DNA from 3 places in the Neobacillus sp. OS1-32 genome. Region 3 is predicted to be linked to each of the others. Evidence: predicted binding sites of a transcription regulator. Region 3 holds the regulator's gene; each other region holds the start of a gene.
The links. Region 3 encodes Rex, which represses fermentation and respiration genes when NADH is low (regulators of the CRP and FNR family bind a similar motif). Its sites were predicted from a motif close to TTGTGAAATATTTCACAA; they were not measured.

Region 1: the regulator Rex is predicted to act here: its motif matches at 1,378-1,395, upstream of RCG24_RS10430 (nitrate reductase subunit alpha).
Region 2: the regulator Rex is predicted to act here: its motif matches at 3,034-3,051, upstream of RCG24_RS09785 (TIGR04053 family radical SAM/SPASM domain-containing protein).

The regions. Positions count from the first base shown of each region.
Region 1 is NZ_CP133263.1:2,058,872-2,063,964, reverse strand. It holds gene RCG24_RS10430 (nitrate reductase subunit alpha) at 1-1,278, opposite strand, end outside; gene RCG24_RS10425 (Crp/Fnr family transcriptional regulator) at 1,739-2,437, opposite strand; gene RCG24_RS10420 (nitrate/nitrite transporter) at 2,816-3,979, shown strand; gene gndA (NADP-dependent phosphogluconate dehydrogenase) at 4,255-5,093, shown strand, end outside.
Region 2 is NZ_CP133263.1:1,929,844-1,934,936, reverse strand. It holds gene RCG24_RS09815 (YitT family protein) at 1-704, shown strand, start outside; gene RCG24_RS09810 (DUF3813 domain-containing protein) at 754-939, opposite strand; gene RCG24_RS09805 (hypothetical protein) at 942-1,094, opposite strand; gene RCG24_RS09800 (Cof-type HAD-IIB family hydrolase) at 1,206-2,018, opposite strand; gene RCG24_RS09795 (metal-sulfur cluster assembly factor) at 2,247-2,555, shown strand; gene RCG24_RS09790 (DsrE family protein) at 2,570-2,908, shown strand; gene RCG24_RS09785 (TIGR04053 family radical SAM/SPASM domain-containing protein) at 3,131-4,255, shown strand; gene moaA (GTP 3',8-cyclase MoaA) at 4,422-5,093, shown strand, end outside.
Region 3 is NZ_CP133263.1:2,990,904-2,995,996, forward strand. It holds gene groL (chaperonin GroEL) at 1-8, opposite strand, end outside; gene groES (co-chaperone GroES) at 58-342, opposite strand; gene RCG24_RS14790 (CPBP family intramembrane glutamic endopeptidase) at 704-1,423, shown strand; gene RCG24_RS14795 (YdiK family protein) at 1,420-1,620, shown strand; gene RCG24_RS14800 (cytoplasmic protein) at 1,750-2,328, opposite strand; gene RCG24_RS14805 (YhbD family protein) at 2,334-2,957, opposite strand; gene RCG24_RS14810 (redox-sensing transcriptional repressor Rex) at 3,251-3,907, opposite strand; gene moaC (cyclic pyranopterin monophosphate synthase MoaC) at 3,953-4,447, opposite strand; gene RCG24_RS14820 (ABC-F family ATP-binding cassette domain-containing protein) at 4,607-5,093, shown strand, end outside.

The DNA of each region.
Region 1 (5,093 bases), 930 kb from region 3:
TTCTTCGATTCCTTTGAAAGATAATCTTGGGTTAATGGCTTCACCGGACTCTTCGTCCACCATTTTTAAATTCCACTTAGCTTTATCTTCCCATCTAGCTCCCATCGTTCCGTTTGGAATAACAAGCTTCTCAGTGTTTTCGTCAAATAGAACTGGTTTAAATTCGCCATTTCCGACTTCTTTGCCAAGATCATTTGCGTTAAGGAATCGATCCGGAATGTAATGATCTCCATCCTTTTTCAATGTGACAACAAATGGGAAATCCGTATATTGCTTAGAGTAATTGATAAAGTAGTCATGCTGATTGTCAACATAAAATTCTTTCAAAATAACATGGCCCATTGCCATTGCTAAAGCACCGTCTGTTCCTTGTTTTACCTTCATCCAGTCATCTGAAAACTTTGTAGATTCCGCATAATCTGGGCTTACTGAAACTACTTTTGTTCCACGATAGCGAACCTCTGCAAGGAAGTGAGCATCTGGTGTTCGAGTTTGCGGTACGTTTGAGCCCCAAGTTAAAATGTAGCCGGAATTGTACCAGTCACTACTTTCAGGTACGTCTGTTTGATCTCCCCAAATTTGTGGTGAAGCAGGAGGGAGGTCAGCGTACCAATCATAGAAGCTTAGCATTGGCCCACCAATTAGTGACATAAAGCGAGAGCCTGCTGCATGTGAAACCATTGACATTGCTGGAATTGGTGAGAATCCAACATTGCGGTCTGGTCCATATTTTAAAACTGTATACAAAATGGATGCAGAGACTAATTTTATAACTTCATCCCACTCTGCCCGAACAAGACCTCCTTTACCGCGTGCTTGTTTATAGGCACGCGCTTTCTCGGGGTTCTCAACAATACTTTTCCAAGCATCTAATGGATTTTTATTGGTTTTTAAAGCTTCATTCCACATATTTAATAAAATACCGCGAACATATGGATACTTCACACGTAATGGGCTGTATATATACCAAGAAAAACTGGCTCCACGAGGACAGCCGCGCGGTTCAAAGTCTGGCATATCTGGACCAGTTGAAGGGTAATCAAGCTGCTGTCCTTCCCAAGTAACAATTCCATCTTTCACAAAAATATTCCAGCTGCAAGAACCAGTACAGTTAACACCATGAGTCGATCGGACGATTTTATCATGCTGCCATCTTTGTCTGTAAGCTTTTTCCCAGTCACGATTTTCATAAGTTGTTTGGCTATGGTTATTTGCTTGTTTTTCAATTGGAGTTAAATATTTTAAGCGGTTGGTTAAAGGTGAACGCTTCTTTTTCATTCATCATCTCTCCTTTTTCACGACTTTTTCAAAAAGCCTTTACTTACTATTTAAGTCGCTTTTGTTAGCTTTAATGTAACAATGTGGGAATGGGGGAAACTGTGAATAACTTCACACTAGATTTTTTTGTCACAAAACAGTCAAAAAATAAGAAGTTATGATTTTAAAAATGGAAAATGTGAGGTTTTTCACTTATACATGGTGATAATTTAACTATAATGCGGGTGTGAAATGATCGGAATAATCAAGGAGGTGCTTACCACTTATGGTAATGGGGGGATTTTAATAAAGATCCTTTTATAGTGATATGGGAACTGACAAGAGCCTGTCAGTTCAAATGTTTGCGAAAGAAAAAACGGAAACGCTCTAACGCAGTAAGGTCTCACAGGATCCATAGATGGTTTAGGTCGGGCACCTTTCAACAAAAATTAAAGAGGCTGACTTAACTTAAGTCAGCACACTAATCAATACTGCAGTAAATAGCTGGACAGTTCTCACAGCCAATTTCATCTTTAAGAAATTGAAGATCGTGAACAGTTATTTTTCCTTTTTTTAATGAAATAACTTTGTCACGTTTTAATTCATTCAAAATTCGGTTCGTGCTTTCTCTTGATGTTCCACAAAAATTTGCAAGCTCCTGGTTCGTTAAAGGCAGATCGATTAATATTCCATCTGTTTTTTTTACACCATAACTATTTGTCATACGAATAAGGGTGGAAAATAACGCGCCTTTTTTACCATTTAAAACTAAATCACGGAATTTCGTTTGTGTTTTACGGAAATGATCGCTCATCCATTTCATAAATTCAAAGGCTAATGCGCTATTTTGAAATATTTCTTTTTCAATTACATCTTTTTTAATTACAGCGATTTCCCCGTCTTCAATGATGAGCGCACTTAAAAGATACTTTGGAGAATTCGTAAATAAAGTTAATTCACCACATATATCATTTTCTCCACAAATTCGAAGTGAAAGTTCACGTCCATCTGTTGTTATTTTACTTATTTGTACTTTTCCCGAAATAATCAAATACAGCTCGTACGCGTCCATTCCTTCTTGAAATAAGTATTCCCCTTTTTTCGCTTTTATTGTTCGATCACTGAACCTGAGTAATTCTTTAATTTCAATGGAATGCGTCGGCTTCATTGTATTAGGCATTTGATTACCTCCCTTACATACATTTCAATTTATTTTACCATACTTTCTAATTGCTTGAACTTTGGTAATAGTGTTCATTTGTTGAAATTGTTTACCATGGATCAGTTGATTGCAATCATACCGAAAAGTTATTCCCCTTTATTATTAAAGCATAACTATAAATATTATAACTATTCCTACGGTGAAAACAGAAAGAAAATAGTTTGGCAAATTTGTAGATTTAATGAACAAATCGTTAACTGTGAAGAATTTTTGAACTTGGAAAAAATGTGAAGAAGTTCACATCCTGAGCCTTTTAATTTTTTTTACGATATTTTCAAGAATAAAGTGAACAAAAAAACTTAAGAAAAAATTTTTCACCCGAAAGGAGTTTTTTTAGTGAAAACAAAGTCTTTGCAATTACCATTACAAACAATTAGTTTAATTGCTGGATTTATGGTTTGGGTCATTCTATCCGGCTTAATGCCATTCATTAAAGAAGACATTCATATGACAGCAACTCAATTGTCTCTTGTAACAGCTATTCCAGTCGTGTTAGGTTCTATTCTCAGAATTCCCATTGGTTTCTGGACAAACCGCTTTGGTGCAAGAAAATTATTTTCCATCAGTTTCTTATTGTTATTGTTCCCTATTTTTTATATTAGTACTTCTAATTCTTTCGTCGATCTATTAATTGGTGGTTTGTTCCTAGGAATTAGTGGAGCTGTTTTTTCAGTCGGGGTTACATCACTTCCTAAGTATTATCCGAAAGAACGACATGGCTTTGTTAATGGAATTTATGGAGCAGGTAATATCGGAACAGCGATTACAACATTTTCCGCTCCAGTAATCGCGACGAAATTAGGCTGGCAAACTACTGTAAAGTTTTACTTAGTTTTAGTTCTAGTGATCGCTGTATTAAACTTCTTGTTTGGTGACAAGAATGAACCAAAGGTTGTTGCCTCATTTTCCGAACAATTTAAAGGTGTGTATAAAAATGAAAAATTATGGTTTCTTAGTCTGTTTTATTTCTTAACATTTGGTGCATTTGTTGCATTCACAATCTATTTACCAAATTTCCTTGTAGTTAACTTTGGTTTAGAAAAAGTAGATGCTGGTATGCGCACAGCTGGATTTATCGTGATTGCAACCTTCTGTCGCCCAATCGGTGGATGGCTTGGGGATAAATTCAATTCATTCAAAATTTTAATGCTTGTCTTTGCAGGAATGACAATTGCTGGGGTAGTCCTAGCGTTTAATCCATCCCTGATGATCTATTCTGCAGGCTGTTTAGTTATTGCTTTTGGTGCAGGGATTGGGAATGGTACTATTTTCAAATTAGTTCCAATGTATTTCTCCAAACAGGCGGGAATTGTAAACGGGATTGTATCAGCAATGGGTGGTTTAGGAGGATTTTTCCCACCATTAGTTCTTTCCATCTTATTTAATCTAACAGGGCACTATGCCATTGGTTTCATGGCATTATCTCAAGTGGCGATGGCCAGCTTAATTATTGTGATCTGGATGTATTACCAGGACAAATTAGGAATGGTCAGCAACTAAACTAAAAGAAAAAAATAATCGGGTTAAATCAATTTCATGAATCCCTGATTCGCTTGGATTGACTTATAAATTTTGATACGAAAAAAATAAAAAAATGATACACCGAACATCACAATTTATGTCATTGTAGCTATTGCCAATACTATACGGATTACATGAGAGATTTTAGTAAATTCAAGGCCGTCTTTTTTATTTGGTTATTAAATGACTAGCATGATTGAATTACGGAAGAATAAGGAAGGATAAAAGCACTCTAGATAGAAAGGAATGATTATATGTCAAAGCAACAAATTGGTGTCGTTGGTTTAGCTGTTATGGGTAAAAATTTGGCATTAAATATTGAAAGCAGAGGGTATAGCGTTGCTGTTTATAATCGTTCATCTGAAAAAACAAATGAGTTGTTAAGAGAACATAAAGGAAAAAACATTGTTGGCACATACAGTATCGAGGAATTCATCCATTCGTTAGAAACACCAAGAAAAATATTATTGATGGTGAAGGCAGGAAAACCAACGGATGCCACAATTGAACAACTAAAGCCTTATCTGTCAAAAGGTGATATCTTAATTGATGGAGGAAATACATTCTTTGCAGATACACAAAGAAGAAACAAAGAACTTGAAGCTGCAGGGATTCGTTTCATAGGTACTGGAGTGTCCGGTGGAGAAGAAGGAGCATTAAAAGGACCAGCCATTATGCCTGGTGGACAAAAGGATGCATATGAACTAGTGGAACCGATTTTAACCGCTATTTCTGCTAAAGTGAATGGGGACCCATGCTGTACATATATTGGTCCAAATGGTGCGGGTCACTATGTGAAAATGGTTCACAACGGAATTGAGTATGGTGATATGCAGCTAATTTGTGAAGCATATTTTCTAATGAAACAATTACTGGGTCTATCCGCCAAAGAACTTCATGAAATTTTTGCAGAATGGAATAAAGGAGAATTGGATAGTTATCTAATTGAAATCACAGCCGACATTTTTACAAAAATGGATGATGAAACAGGAAAGCCATTGGTTGATGTTATTTTAGATACGGCAGGTCAAAAGGGAACAGGAAAATGGACCAGTCAAAGTGCCTTAGATTTAGGGGTTCCGCTTCCTTTAAT
Region 2 (5,093 bases), 1.1 Mb from region 3:
TTTTATCCGATTACACGCCAATACATTTATCAATTGGCTTACTATTAGTCCTGCTGAACATTCCAGTTGCGATCCTAGGCTGGAAAAAGGTTGGCAAATCATTTACGATTTATAGTATTATTAGTGTTGCCCTGTCGTCGATCTTTATCGACTTGATTCCGGTCAAGCAAATGTCACATGATATTTTGCTAAATGCTGTTTTTGGCGGGGTCATTCTTGCAGTCGGAGTAGGGATTACATTAAAATGGGGGGCATCAACTGGCGGACTTGATATTATCGCATTGGTATTATCGAGATCGAAAGATAAACCGATAGGACCTTATATGTTTGCCTTAAATGGCGTTATTATTGTCACGGCAGGATTTGTTTACGGTTGGGAAAAAGCACTTTATACGCTTGTTTTCTTATACGCTTCAACAAGAGTGGTCGATGCTATTCATACAAGTCATGCCAAACTGACGGCCTTTATTATTACGAAAAAGGCGGAAGAGATGAAAAAGGCGATCCATGCCAAACTTGTCCGCGGAATCACGATGATTCCGGCTAAGGGAGCCTTTTCAAACGAAACAAGAGATATGCTGATGATTGTCATTACACGTTACGAGCTGTTTGATTTGGAAAGGGTGATCCACGAAGTGGACCCAAATGCCTTTACCAACATTGTCCAAACAACAGGAGTTTACGGATTCTTCCGAAAGGAATAATAGAAGAAAAGCAGGTGCACCATGTTTTAGGGTGTACCTGCTTTTCTCTTTAAGTGATTTGATCAAGCTCTTGTTGCATTTCTTGGAGCTGTCTTTGTTCCGCAAAAGTGGAGTTGGCAAAAGCAGAACGCAGAGCATTTTTTGCTTTTGACACAGCACTCTCACGGTCGGCAGGGTCGGCAGATTTTGCCATCTCAACAAATCTTCGGGCATCTTGGAATAATTGGTTACCCATTGTTAAAATCCTCCAAATGAGGAGTTATCTTCATTGGCCATTTTCCGAGCCTCAGCTTCAGCATAGGTCATTTTGTAAGGAATCCTTTCAGCATGCTTGGTAACGGAATCCTTTCCCTGCTGGACAAAGCGTCGCGATTTGTTCGATCTACCCATTCGAATCCCTCCAATATGCTTAAAAGCTCTTTTGAAACAGCGCTGCTGTCTCAAGTCTAGTATGCACGATTAAAGGACGATTCATTTAGGTAAACAATGGCGACCAACTAGTTATTTTAGCTTTAACAAATCTTCAAGGTATGACGCAACCCCATCATCTTCGTTTGGCAAGGTGACGTCATTAGCGATATTTTTCAGTTGATCAATCGCGTTTCCCATCGCAATTCCATGGCCGGCATATTCAATCATTTCTAAATCATTGTCTTCGTCACCAAAAGCAATCACTCTTTCTGCCGGAATTCCATAGTAATCAGCAGCTTTTTTTAATCCGACCGCCTTATTTAAACCAGCTTTAATAATTTCAATCACATTCCATGGCGTTGCCCAGCTGCGCTGTTCAATTACTTCTGCATGAACGCTTGACAAGTGGTCACGAATTTTTTGCAGTTGATCCTCTTCTGTATGGATCAGCATGCTCGTCGGTGAGTCATGGAGATAACGTATTAAATCTCCGGTAGTAATTTTCGGATTGCCATAACTAAAAATTTCCAGCAATTTCTCGTCATGATAGTGAAAATAAACATCGTCGATGACCTCGGCAATAATGTTATGCAATTGAAAGCTGCTGCATGCCTCAACGATGTCTTTAGCCACCTTTACATCTAGCGGTTCATGATAAAATCCCCAGTTTGCCTGCTGCGGATGATGGGTAAAGGCACCGTTAAAGTTGACAATTGGCGTATCCAATTGCAATTCCCGATAATACATTTCGCTTGAACGATATGGTCTTCCGGTTGCAATCATCACCAAATGACCTTCTTCTTTTGCTTTTTGCAGTACCTTTTTGGTTTTCGGCGAAATGGTTTTATCATTTTTCAATAATGTTCCATCTAAATCTAAGGCAATTAAGTGTCTTTGTACCATTAGAAGACTCCCTCACTTTTAGTCCATTATGCATTGCTTTAGGAAAAAACGCAATTTCATGTTAAACTACTGACAGGAAATTTATTTTCCTTTAAACACTATGTTAACAATTTTATATCGGGACTGTAAAAAAATTCACACTCAGCTGCTAGGAAACCGTATCTGTGTGATGGAAAAAAGTTCTTTTGATATAATAGGATATATAGATATAAAAGGAGTGAAGAAAACATGAATGAGGAATTAAAAGAGAATATAATGGGGGCTCTGGAGCTTGTTATTGATCCTGAGCTTGGCATAGATATTGTTAACTTAGGTTTGGTGTACAACCTGGAAATGGATGACGAAGGCATTTTGACTGTTACGATGACATTAACAGCAATGGGTTGTCCGCTTGCTGGAACAATCGTAGATCAAGTGAAAAGGGCATTGGCGGATATCCCCGAAATTAAAGATGTGGATGTCAACATTGTTTGGAATCCGCCATGGAATAAGGACATGATGTCACGCTATGCAAAAATTGCTTTAGGAATTCGCTAAGGAGTTACAGTTACATGAATAATAAAGTGATCTTAGTCAGCTCCAATCAGCTTGGCGGGGGCGATCAAATCTTAGGAGAAAACATTTTAGAAACATTTTTCACGATTTTAAAGCAAAGGGACGACCTTCCTGCGGCTGTTTTTTGCATGAACAGCGGGGTCTTGACGATGACAGAAGAGTCACTCGTTTCCGTCCACTTAAAAGAACTTGAGCAAAAGGGTGTCGCTATTTTAGCGTGTAAAACATGTGCCGACCATTATGGGGTCAGTGAAAAATTAACCGTCGGTAAGATAAGCGGCATGGGAGATTTTATTGAACTGGCCGCAAAATATGAGGTATTAACCATTTCCTAAACAGCAGTTTCTACTGCTGTTTTTACTTAATTCCTTCCTTGTCTACTTAACGGTTTCCATGAACATGAACCGCTTTACAAACTCGCAGATAGCAGATTTTGGCGGGAATTCCCAATCTGGCGAAAGTGTGAGATAGTTCACTTTTCCCAAGCATAAACAGCTTTATAATATTGGATATTAAGGCAATTTTGGCCGAAATAGCCGTATTAGGAGGCGTTTGAAATGGATTTTAGCCGGGACTTTAATAAAGATCCGTTTATTGTCATTTGGGAATTGACCCGGGCTTGTCAATTAAAGTGTCTGCATTGTCGTGCCGATGCACAATATACAAGAGATCCCAGGGAGTTAACCTTTGAAGAAGGAAAAAACTTAATCGATCAAATATATGAAATGAATAATCCGCTGCTTGTGTTTACTGGTGGTGACCCGCTGATGCGGCAGGATGTATTCGACATTGCTAAATACGCGGTCGATAAAGGGGTACGGGTTTCGATGACACCTAGTGCAACCCCAAATGTGACGCTTGAAGCGATGCGTAAAGCGAAAGAGGTTGGTCTTTCTCGCTGGGCCTTTAGTCTAGATGGACCCACTGCCGAGATCCATGACCATTTTCGCGGGACAGCTGGCTCGTTTGACCTGACGATCGAAAGGATAAAGTATTTACATGAGCTGGAAATGCCAATTCAGATCAATACCGTTGTCTCCAGGTATAATTATGAGCATCTGGAGGAAATGGCAAAATTAGTGGAAGAGTTAAATTGCGTCCTTTGGAGCGTTTTTTTCCTCGTACCAACAGGGAGAGGGCAGGTAGCTGACATGATATCTCCGGTAGAGCATGAAAAGGTGCTGCGCTGGCTGTATGATCTTAGTAAGCAAGTTTCGTTTGATATTAAAACAACCGAAGCAATGCACTATCGTCGAGTTGTCATTCAGCAGAAAATGCGGGAAGCGAAAGCGAAGACTAACGAAATCGATTATCTAGCGGCATTAACCGAAAAAGGGCTGACCGGATCGATTGATGGCTTAGGCAGGGCACCGAAAGGCGTTAATGATGGGAACGGCTTTGTATTTATTTCCCACATTGGCGATGTTTATCCGAGTGGTTTGCTCCCGGTTAAGGCTGGAAATGTTCGGGAAACTCCGCTTGCGGAAATTTATCGGGAGTCCCCCATTTTCAAGGCACTAAGAAATCCGGATGGCTTTAAGGGCAAATGCGGTGTTTGTGAATTCCGCTATGTCTGCGGCGGGTCAAGGTCAAGAGCCTACGCCATGACCGGAGACTACCTCGAAAGTGAACCATTCTGCGTTTATATTCCTAAGGCATTAAGGGAAAAGCAAGGACAATAAAGAGAAATATCATGAATAAAAGATGGTCGGGCGCTCAAGAACCCACCATCTTTTATCATAAGTCAATAAAAATATTATCATAGTGTTTAAAGTATTAGTCTTTTTTTTGTCATCATTTGATACAATAGTGATAACACGTTTCTTTAATATAACGGAGTTGAATTCAATGGAAAAAACCATTATCAAGGATAAATTAACCAGACCTTTACGGGATTTAAGAATCTCAGTTATTGACCGCTGTAATTTTCGCTGTCAATATTGTATGCCTGCTGATCAGTTTGGTCCTGATTTTGAATTCTTACCTCGAAGTGCTTTGCTGACATATGAAGAGATTGTGAGAGCTGCCAATATATTTGTTCAATTGGGGGTCGAAAAAATCCGCCTGACCGGTGGTGAACCGCTGTTAAGACGGGATTTACCAACTCTGGTAGAAAAGCTTGCCCAAATAGACGGATTAGCTGACCTTGCCTTAACGACGAATGGTGTCCTTTTACCAAAATTAGCCTGGGAGTTAAAGAAGGCTGGTTTACAGCGAGTAAATATTAGTCTGGACAGCTTGGATGACAAGCTTTTTGGAAAAATAAACGGGCGAGGAGTCGCAATTGGTCCGGTACTTGCCGGTATAGAAGCAGCAAAGCAAGCAGGACTTCGAATCAAAATTAATATGGTGGTTAAGAAAGGGTTAAATGAATCAGAAATTATTCCGATGGCAAAATATTGCAAAGCGAACGGCTTAGAACTTCGTTATATTGAATTTATGGATGTCGGTTCGACAAATGGCTGGAAAATGGATGATGTTGTCACCAAACGGCAAATCTATGAACTGTTAGAACAACAT
Region 3 (5,093 bases):
TTAGCCATTGTTCAAAAACCTCCTCATATGTTTAAAAAGTTTACTGATTTTTTCTTATTAGTCGATGATAGCCAAGATGTCACTTTCACGTAAAATTAAGTATTCAGTACCTTCGTACTTGACTTCAGTACCGGCGTATTTTGAGAAGATAATCCGATCGCCCTCAGAAACTTCAAGTGCTACGCGTTCTCCATTGTCAAGAACACGGCCAGTACCTACAGCTACCACTTTTCCTTCCTGCGGCTTTTCTTTTGCTGAATCCGGTAATACGATACCGCTGGCAGTTTTTTCTTCAGTTTCGACTTGTTGGATGATAATGCGATCACCTAATGGTTTTAACACTTAAAACAACCTCCTCAAATATGTGTTTTCAATCAATTATTAGCACTCGACATCAATGAGTGCTAACACAATTATTATAATAATGAATCTAAAAGTCTTTTGCAAGTCTGATGCACAAAATTTTAAAGAAAAATATGAGTGTTTTTTCGTGAACCGTATTTTAATTGATGAACTATACAGCCCCAAAAATCTAACCAATCAAATCCTTTTTTCCACCTTATAAAGTATGGTAAATTCCTCCTTTTCTATACATAAAAATTATCCAAGAGTTCTCAAAATTGAATGGGATGATTTTTAAAGGTAAAATAGTACAGAGTGATGCAAAAAACGTGATTTAGGAATAATAAAGGAGACTATATTTTTGAAGAAGGAATATTGGATTATCTTAATTGTATATATCGCGATGCAGTTTTCGGGCATCATTGGAATGCCTTTGCTTGTCAGGGGATTGAAGATCGACCGGGTTATGGCGCTGCCTATTTGGCTCATCATCAGCTTTACCCTTGCGCTGATCATTATTTTATTTATTTTAAGAAAAGACAGCCATGCTCGTGGTCCAAAGGGGACAGGCCAAGGCAGTTCTATTGGTCACTCGATAATATGGGCGGTTTCTGGCTTTTTCCTGGCACTGTTTTCGCAATATGCCGCTGCGATTATTGAGCAACTGCTGGGGATTCATATGGGGTCCGAAAATACGCAGCAAATCCTGAACATCATCGATATTTTTCCACAGGCAATGATTGTAACAAGCATCATTGGCCCGATTTTAGAGGAAATTGTCTTTCGCAAAATTATCTTTGGCAGTCTTTATCGGCGTTTTAATTTTATTATTTCAGCACTTATCAGCTCGGTTATCTTTGCTTTGGCGCATATGGAGCCTGAGCATATTATCCTTTATTCGGCAATGGGCCTGACGTTTGCGTTCCTATATGTTAAAACCAATCGGATTATCGTGCCAATCTTTGCACATGTAATGATGAACACTTTGGTTGTATTAGTCCAAACTGTTTATCGCGATGATATTGAAAGATTGCAGCGTGATCTTGAGTCCATTCAAAACTTTATCGGAGGATTTTTATGAGACGTTCACCTTTGTTTTCCGGCCTGATTTATTTTTTATTAGGCGCCCTTTTCACCTACTTTGCCATTACGGAAGTACAGACCAACGGCTGGGGCTTTTTCAGCTATCTATTAGTCATTTTGGCTACCTTCGATATTGGGTCAGGATTAAAAATGATCACCTTTCACTTCAAATTCAGGGATCAATTGAAAAAATAAGTATCATGTCAAGCACCAAGAAATGTGGAAGCAACCGTTAAGCAGCGTATCACCAAGGGCCGCTCCTTAACGCAGGTAGAAGCGGGTCGGCCATTTGTTGCTCGACGCTCGAGCTGGACATATGAAAAATTACTTGGTGCCTGACACCGTTTTGACTGTTGAGTCAGGGTCTTGTTGAAAGTCCGTCCTGTATTCAACCGTTCCAATGATACAGCCTGGGCCAATTTTTATTTTATTGCCTCTGACAATGTCCGCTGTTGTATTTTCCAGGTAAATGTCATCGCCTTCGATTACTTTGGTCTGTAGTGATCCAGTCTCTTTTCCGAACGGGAACAACGAGTTTTTCTTCCGTTTCACAGTAATTTTCCCGCCGCCGATTTCTTCAGCCTTACTGCTTCCGAACCTTAAGACAATATTAATAGTTTCAGCGGTTAATAGGCCTTTAATCTCAAAGCCGCCGCTTGAATGGAATGACTCATATTTGACCTTAATCGTTTGGCAGCCAATTTCCTTAGCTGTACACTCACCATAAATTTGAATCTCAATATGCTCTGCGTTTAACAAACCACCAATGATAAATTGTGATTCTGCTTTAAAAATTTCCGTTTCACAGTCCTTGGCCACCTTCAAGATGCCCTTGACCCTTACTTCTTCAGCTTTTACTCTGCCGCCAATCGCCGCATGACCCGATATTTCCAGTTTTTTCACGACATTTAAAATAATTTTGCCTTTAGTTCCTCTATGCAGGTTAACAGCGAGAGCTTGGCAACTACCTTTGTCCCAGACTCAAAATGAAAACTTTCAGCATTAATCAGCAGCAAACAGGAGGACACCCCCAGCTTTCTCGTGATGACGATTTCCCCATGTTTTTGTTCAATTAGCGGGCGGTTTAGCTTTAAAAGCTGAAGCAGCATTTTTCCTTCGTCTAAATTGATCTCCCCTGATTGCAGCAGTTTTTCCAATACATTTGCCTCAAGAATCCTCGAAAAATCAAACTGAAAATGGCCACTCTCACTTTCTTGGTAAATATTCATAACCGTCTCTGAAACAATGTTACGTTTTATAAGTTCATCCTTTGTTAAAATAATTTCCGTTACATTTGGTGATAACAGATCTGCCAATTCATCCAGCGACAAATTCTCCTTCATTGTTTGAATTTTTTCAATCCGTTCCAATATCCTTTCCTTGGGAAAAAAGGTTTCTTGACCTGTAAATGTTGATTTACGGATAAACCATTCCTCTGGTATAAGATCCTTCCGTTTCCAGCGGTATAACTGCCCATACGAAATTCCGGTTAAACTCAATAAGTCCTTTTTGGAAATTAACTCCTCGCTCATTTTCGATAACCCCTTTCTATTTTACAGTGTAACATAACATTGTTATGCTGTAAAATTTTATTTTCTGTTTTTTGGAAAATAGGGCTGATTGCCAATTATCCCGCACAGCTATCACCAAATCATCGTCCCCTTCCGGACAGCTTCAAACTACGATCCTCCCTTTTTGTCTTTTCTGCTATCCCATCAATAAATAAACGCATGGCCTCATGTACCTGTTGCAGTGCCTGACACCATGCTTTCACTTAGACAATTAAAAAAAGCTTCCCTGATCATCATCAGAAAAGCTTTTTCTCCTATTCTTCGGTTTCGTCGACATTCGGATAATGCTTCAAAAAGTACACCAGTGATTGCAGTTCAACTGCGAGGTCAATGTGATGTACGCGAATCGATTTGGCGACATTTAATCTTGCCGGGGTAAAGTTCAGGATCCCCTTTACATTCGTGTTGCCAAGACGGTCCGTAATCAATTGGGCAACCTGAGCCGGTACTGTTAAAATAACCACCGAAATCTCTTCTTCGTTTAAATGTTTTTCTAAATCATCCATCGCAAAAACTGGAACATCACCAATTAATGTTCCAACCTTTCCAGGGTCAACATCGAAGGCGCAGGTGATTTTGGTATTATTATTTTTCATAAAATTATAATTTAAAAAGGCAGTTCCTAAATTACCCACACCAATTAGGGCTACTTTCGTTAATTCATCCTGGTCCAGAGTTTTCCGAAAAAAGGATAATAAATAATTTACATTATAGCCATATCCTTTTTTCCCGAGGGCACCAAAATAGGAAAAATCCCTGCGAATTGTAGCTGAATCAACCTTCACTGCTTCACTTAACTCTGCTGACGACACCCTTTGTTTACCAGAAGAATGCAGATTTTTTAAAAACCGATAATATAACGGTAGCCGCTTTGCTGTTGCCTGTGGAATCTTCGTCGTTTCATTCGACATTCTCTCCTTCACCCCGCTTCAAGTATTAGCTCCATTGCTGCATGTTCAAATCAGGTCGGTTCTTTTATAGTCACCACTTTTACCGCCGGTTTTTTCCACTAAATAAGTTGGTCCGATTACCATACCCTTATCCACTGCTTTACACATGTCATAGACCGTTAAAGCACACGCAGAGGCTGCTGTTAACGCTTCCATCTCAACTCCCGTGCTACCGATTGTTTTCACAGATACGGCAATATGTAACTGGTATTGTTTTAATTGAATTTGCTCCCAGGAAAAACTAATATTTATCCCTGTTAACGGAATAGGGTGGCACATCGGAATGATCTCCCAGGTTTTCTTGGCCGCCATTACCGCAGCAACTTGAGCAACTGCCAAGACATCGCCTTTTTTCATTTCATGATGCGTTATTTTTTGGTAAATTTCTTCACTTACGGTAATGCTGGAATGAGCAAAAGCAGTGCGGACTGTTTTCGGCTTATTGCTGACGTCCACCATCTTTGCTCTTCCTTCTTCATTAAAATGAGTAAACTCAGCCATTATAAATACCTCCTCCCAAATGATACTATATTTTTTTGTCGATGTGTGTGAAACTTTGAACTAACGGTATATTTTTTTATCCAATTACGGCTTTTTTGCTCGTATTGCCGCCCTTTCGGGAATAAGGTACACTATTTGTAAGTATAGAGGTGAATGAACATGATTTTACTGCAAGTTAATCAATTACAAAAATATTATGGTGCTGACCTTATTTTATCGAATATAAAGCTAGAATTACAAACTCGGGACCGCGTCGCCCTCGTCGGCCGGAACGGGGCAGGTAAATCGACATTATTGAAAATTATTGCTGGACATCTGTCTTATGATGGCGGCGAGATCATCAAGCCGAAAGAGGTAACAATCGGCTATTTAGCCCAGAATACCGGTTTGGAATCCAATTTTTCCATCTGGGAGGAAATGTTGAGTGTCTTCGAAGCACTTCGAAAGATGGAAAAATCTTTACGCAAGCTTGAGGAGCAAATGGCTGATCCTGATATTTTTAACCATCAGGCAAAGTACGAACGAATTATTCATGAATATGACCATTTACAGGTCCAGTTTAAAGAACTTGGCGGCTATCAATTTGAAGCGGATATTCGCTCCGTGCTGCATGGACTCAATTTTCATGACCATTCATTGATGATCT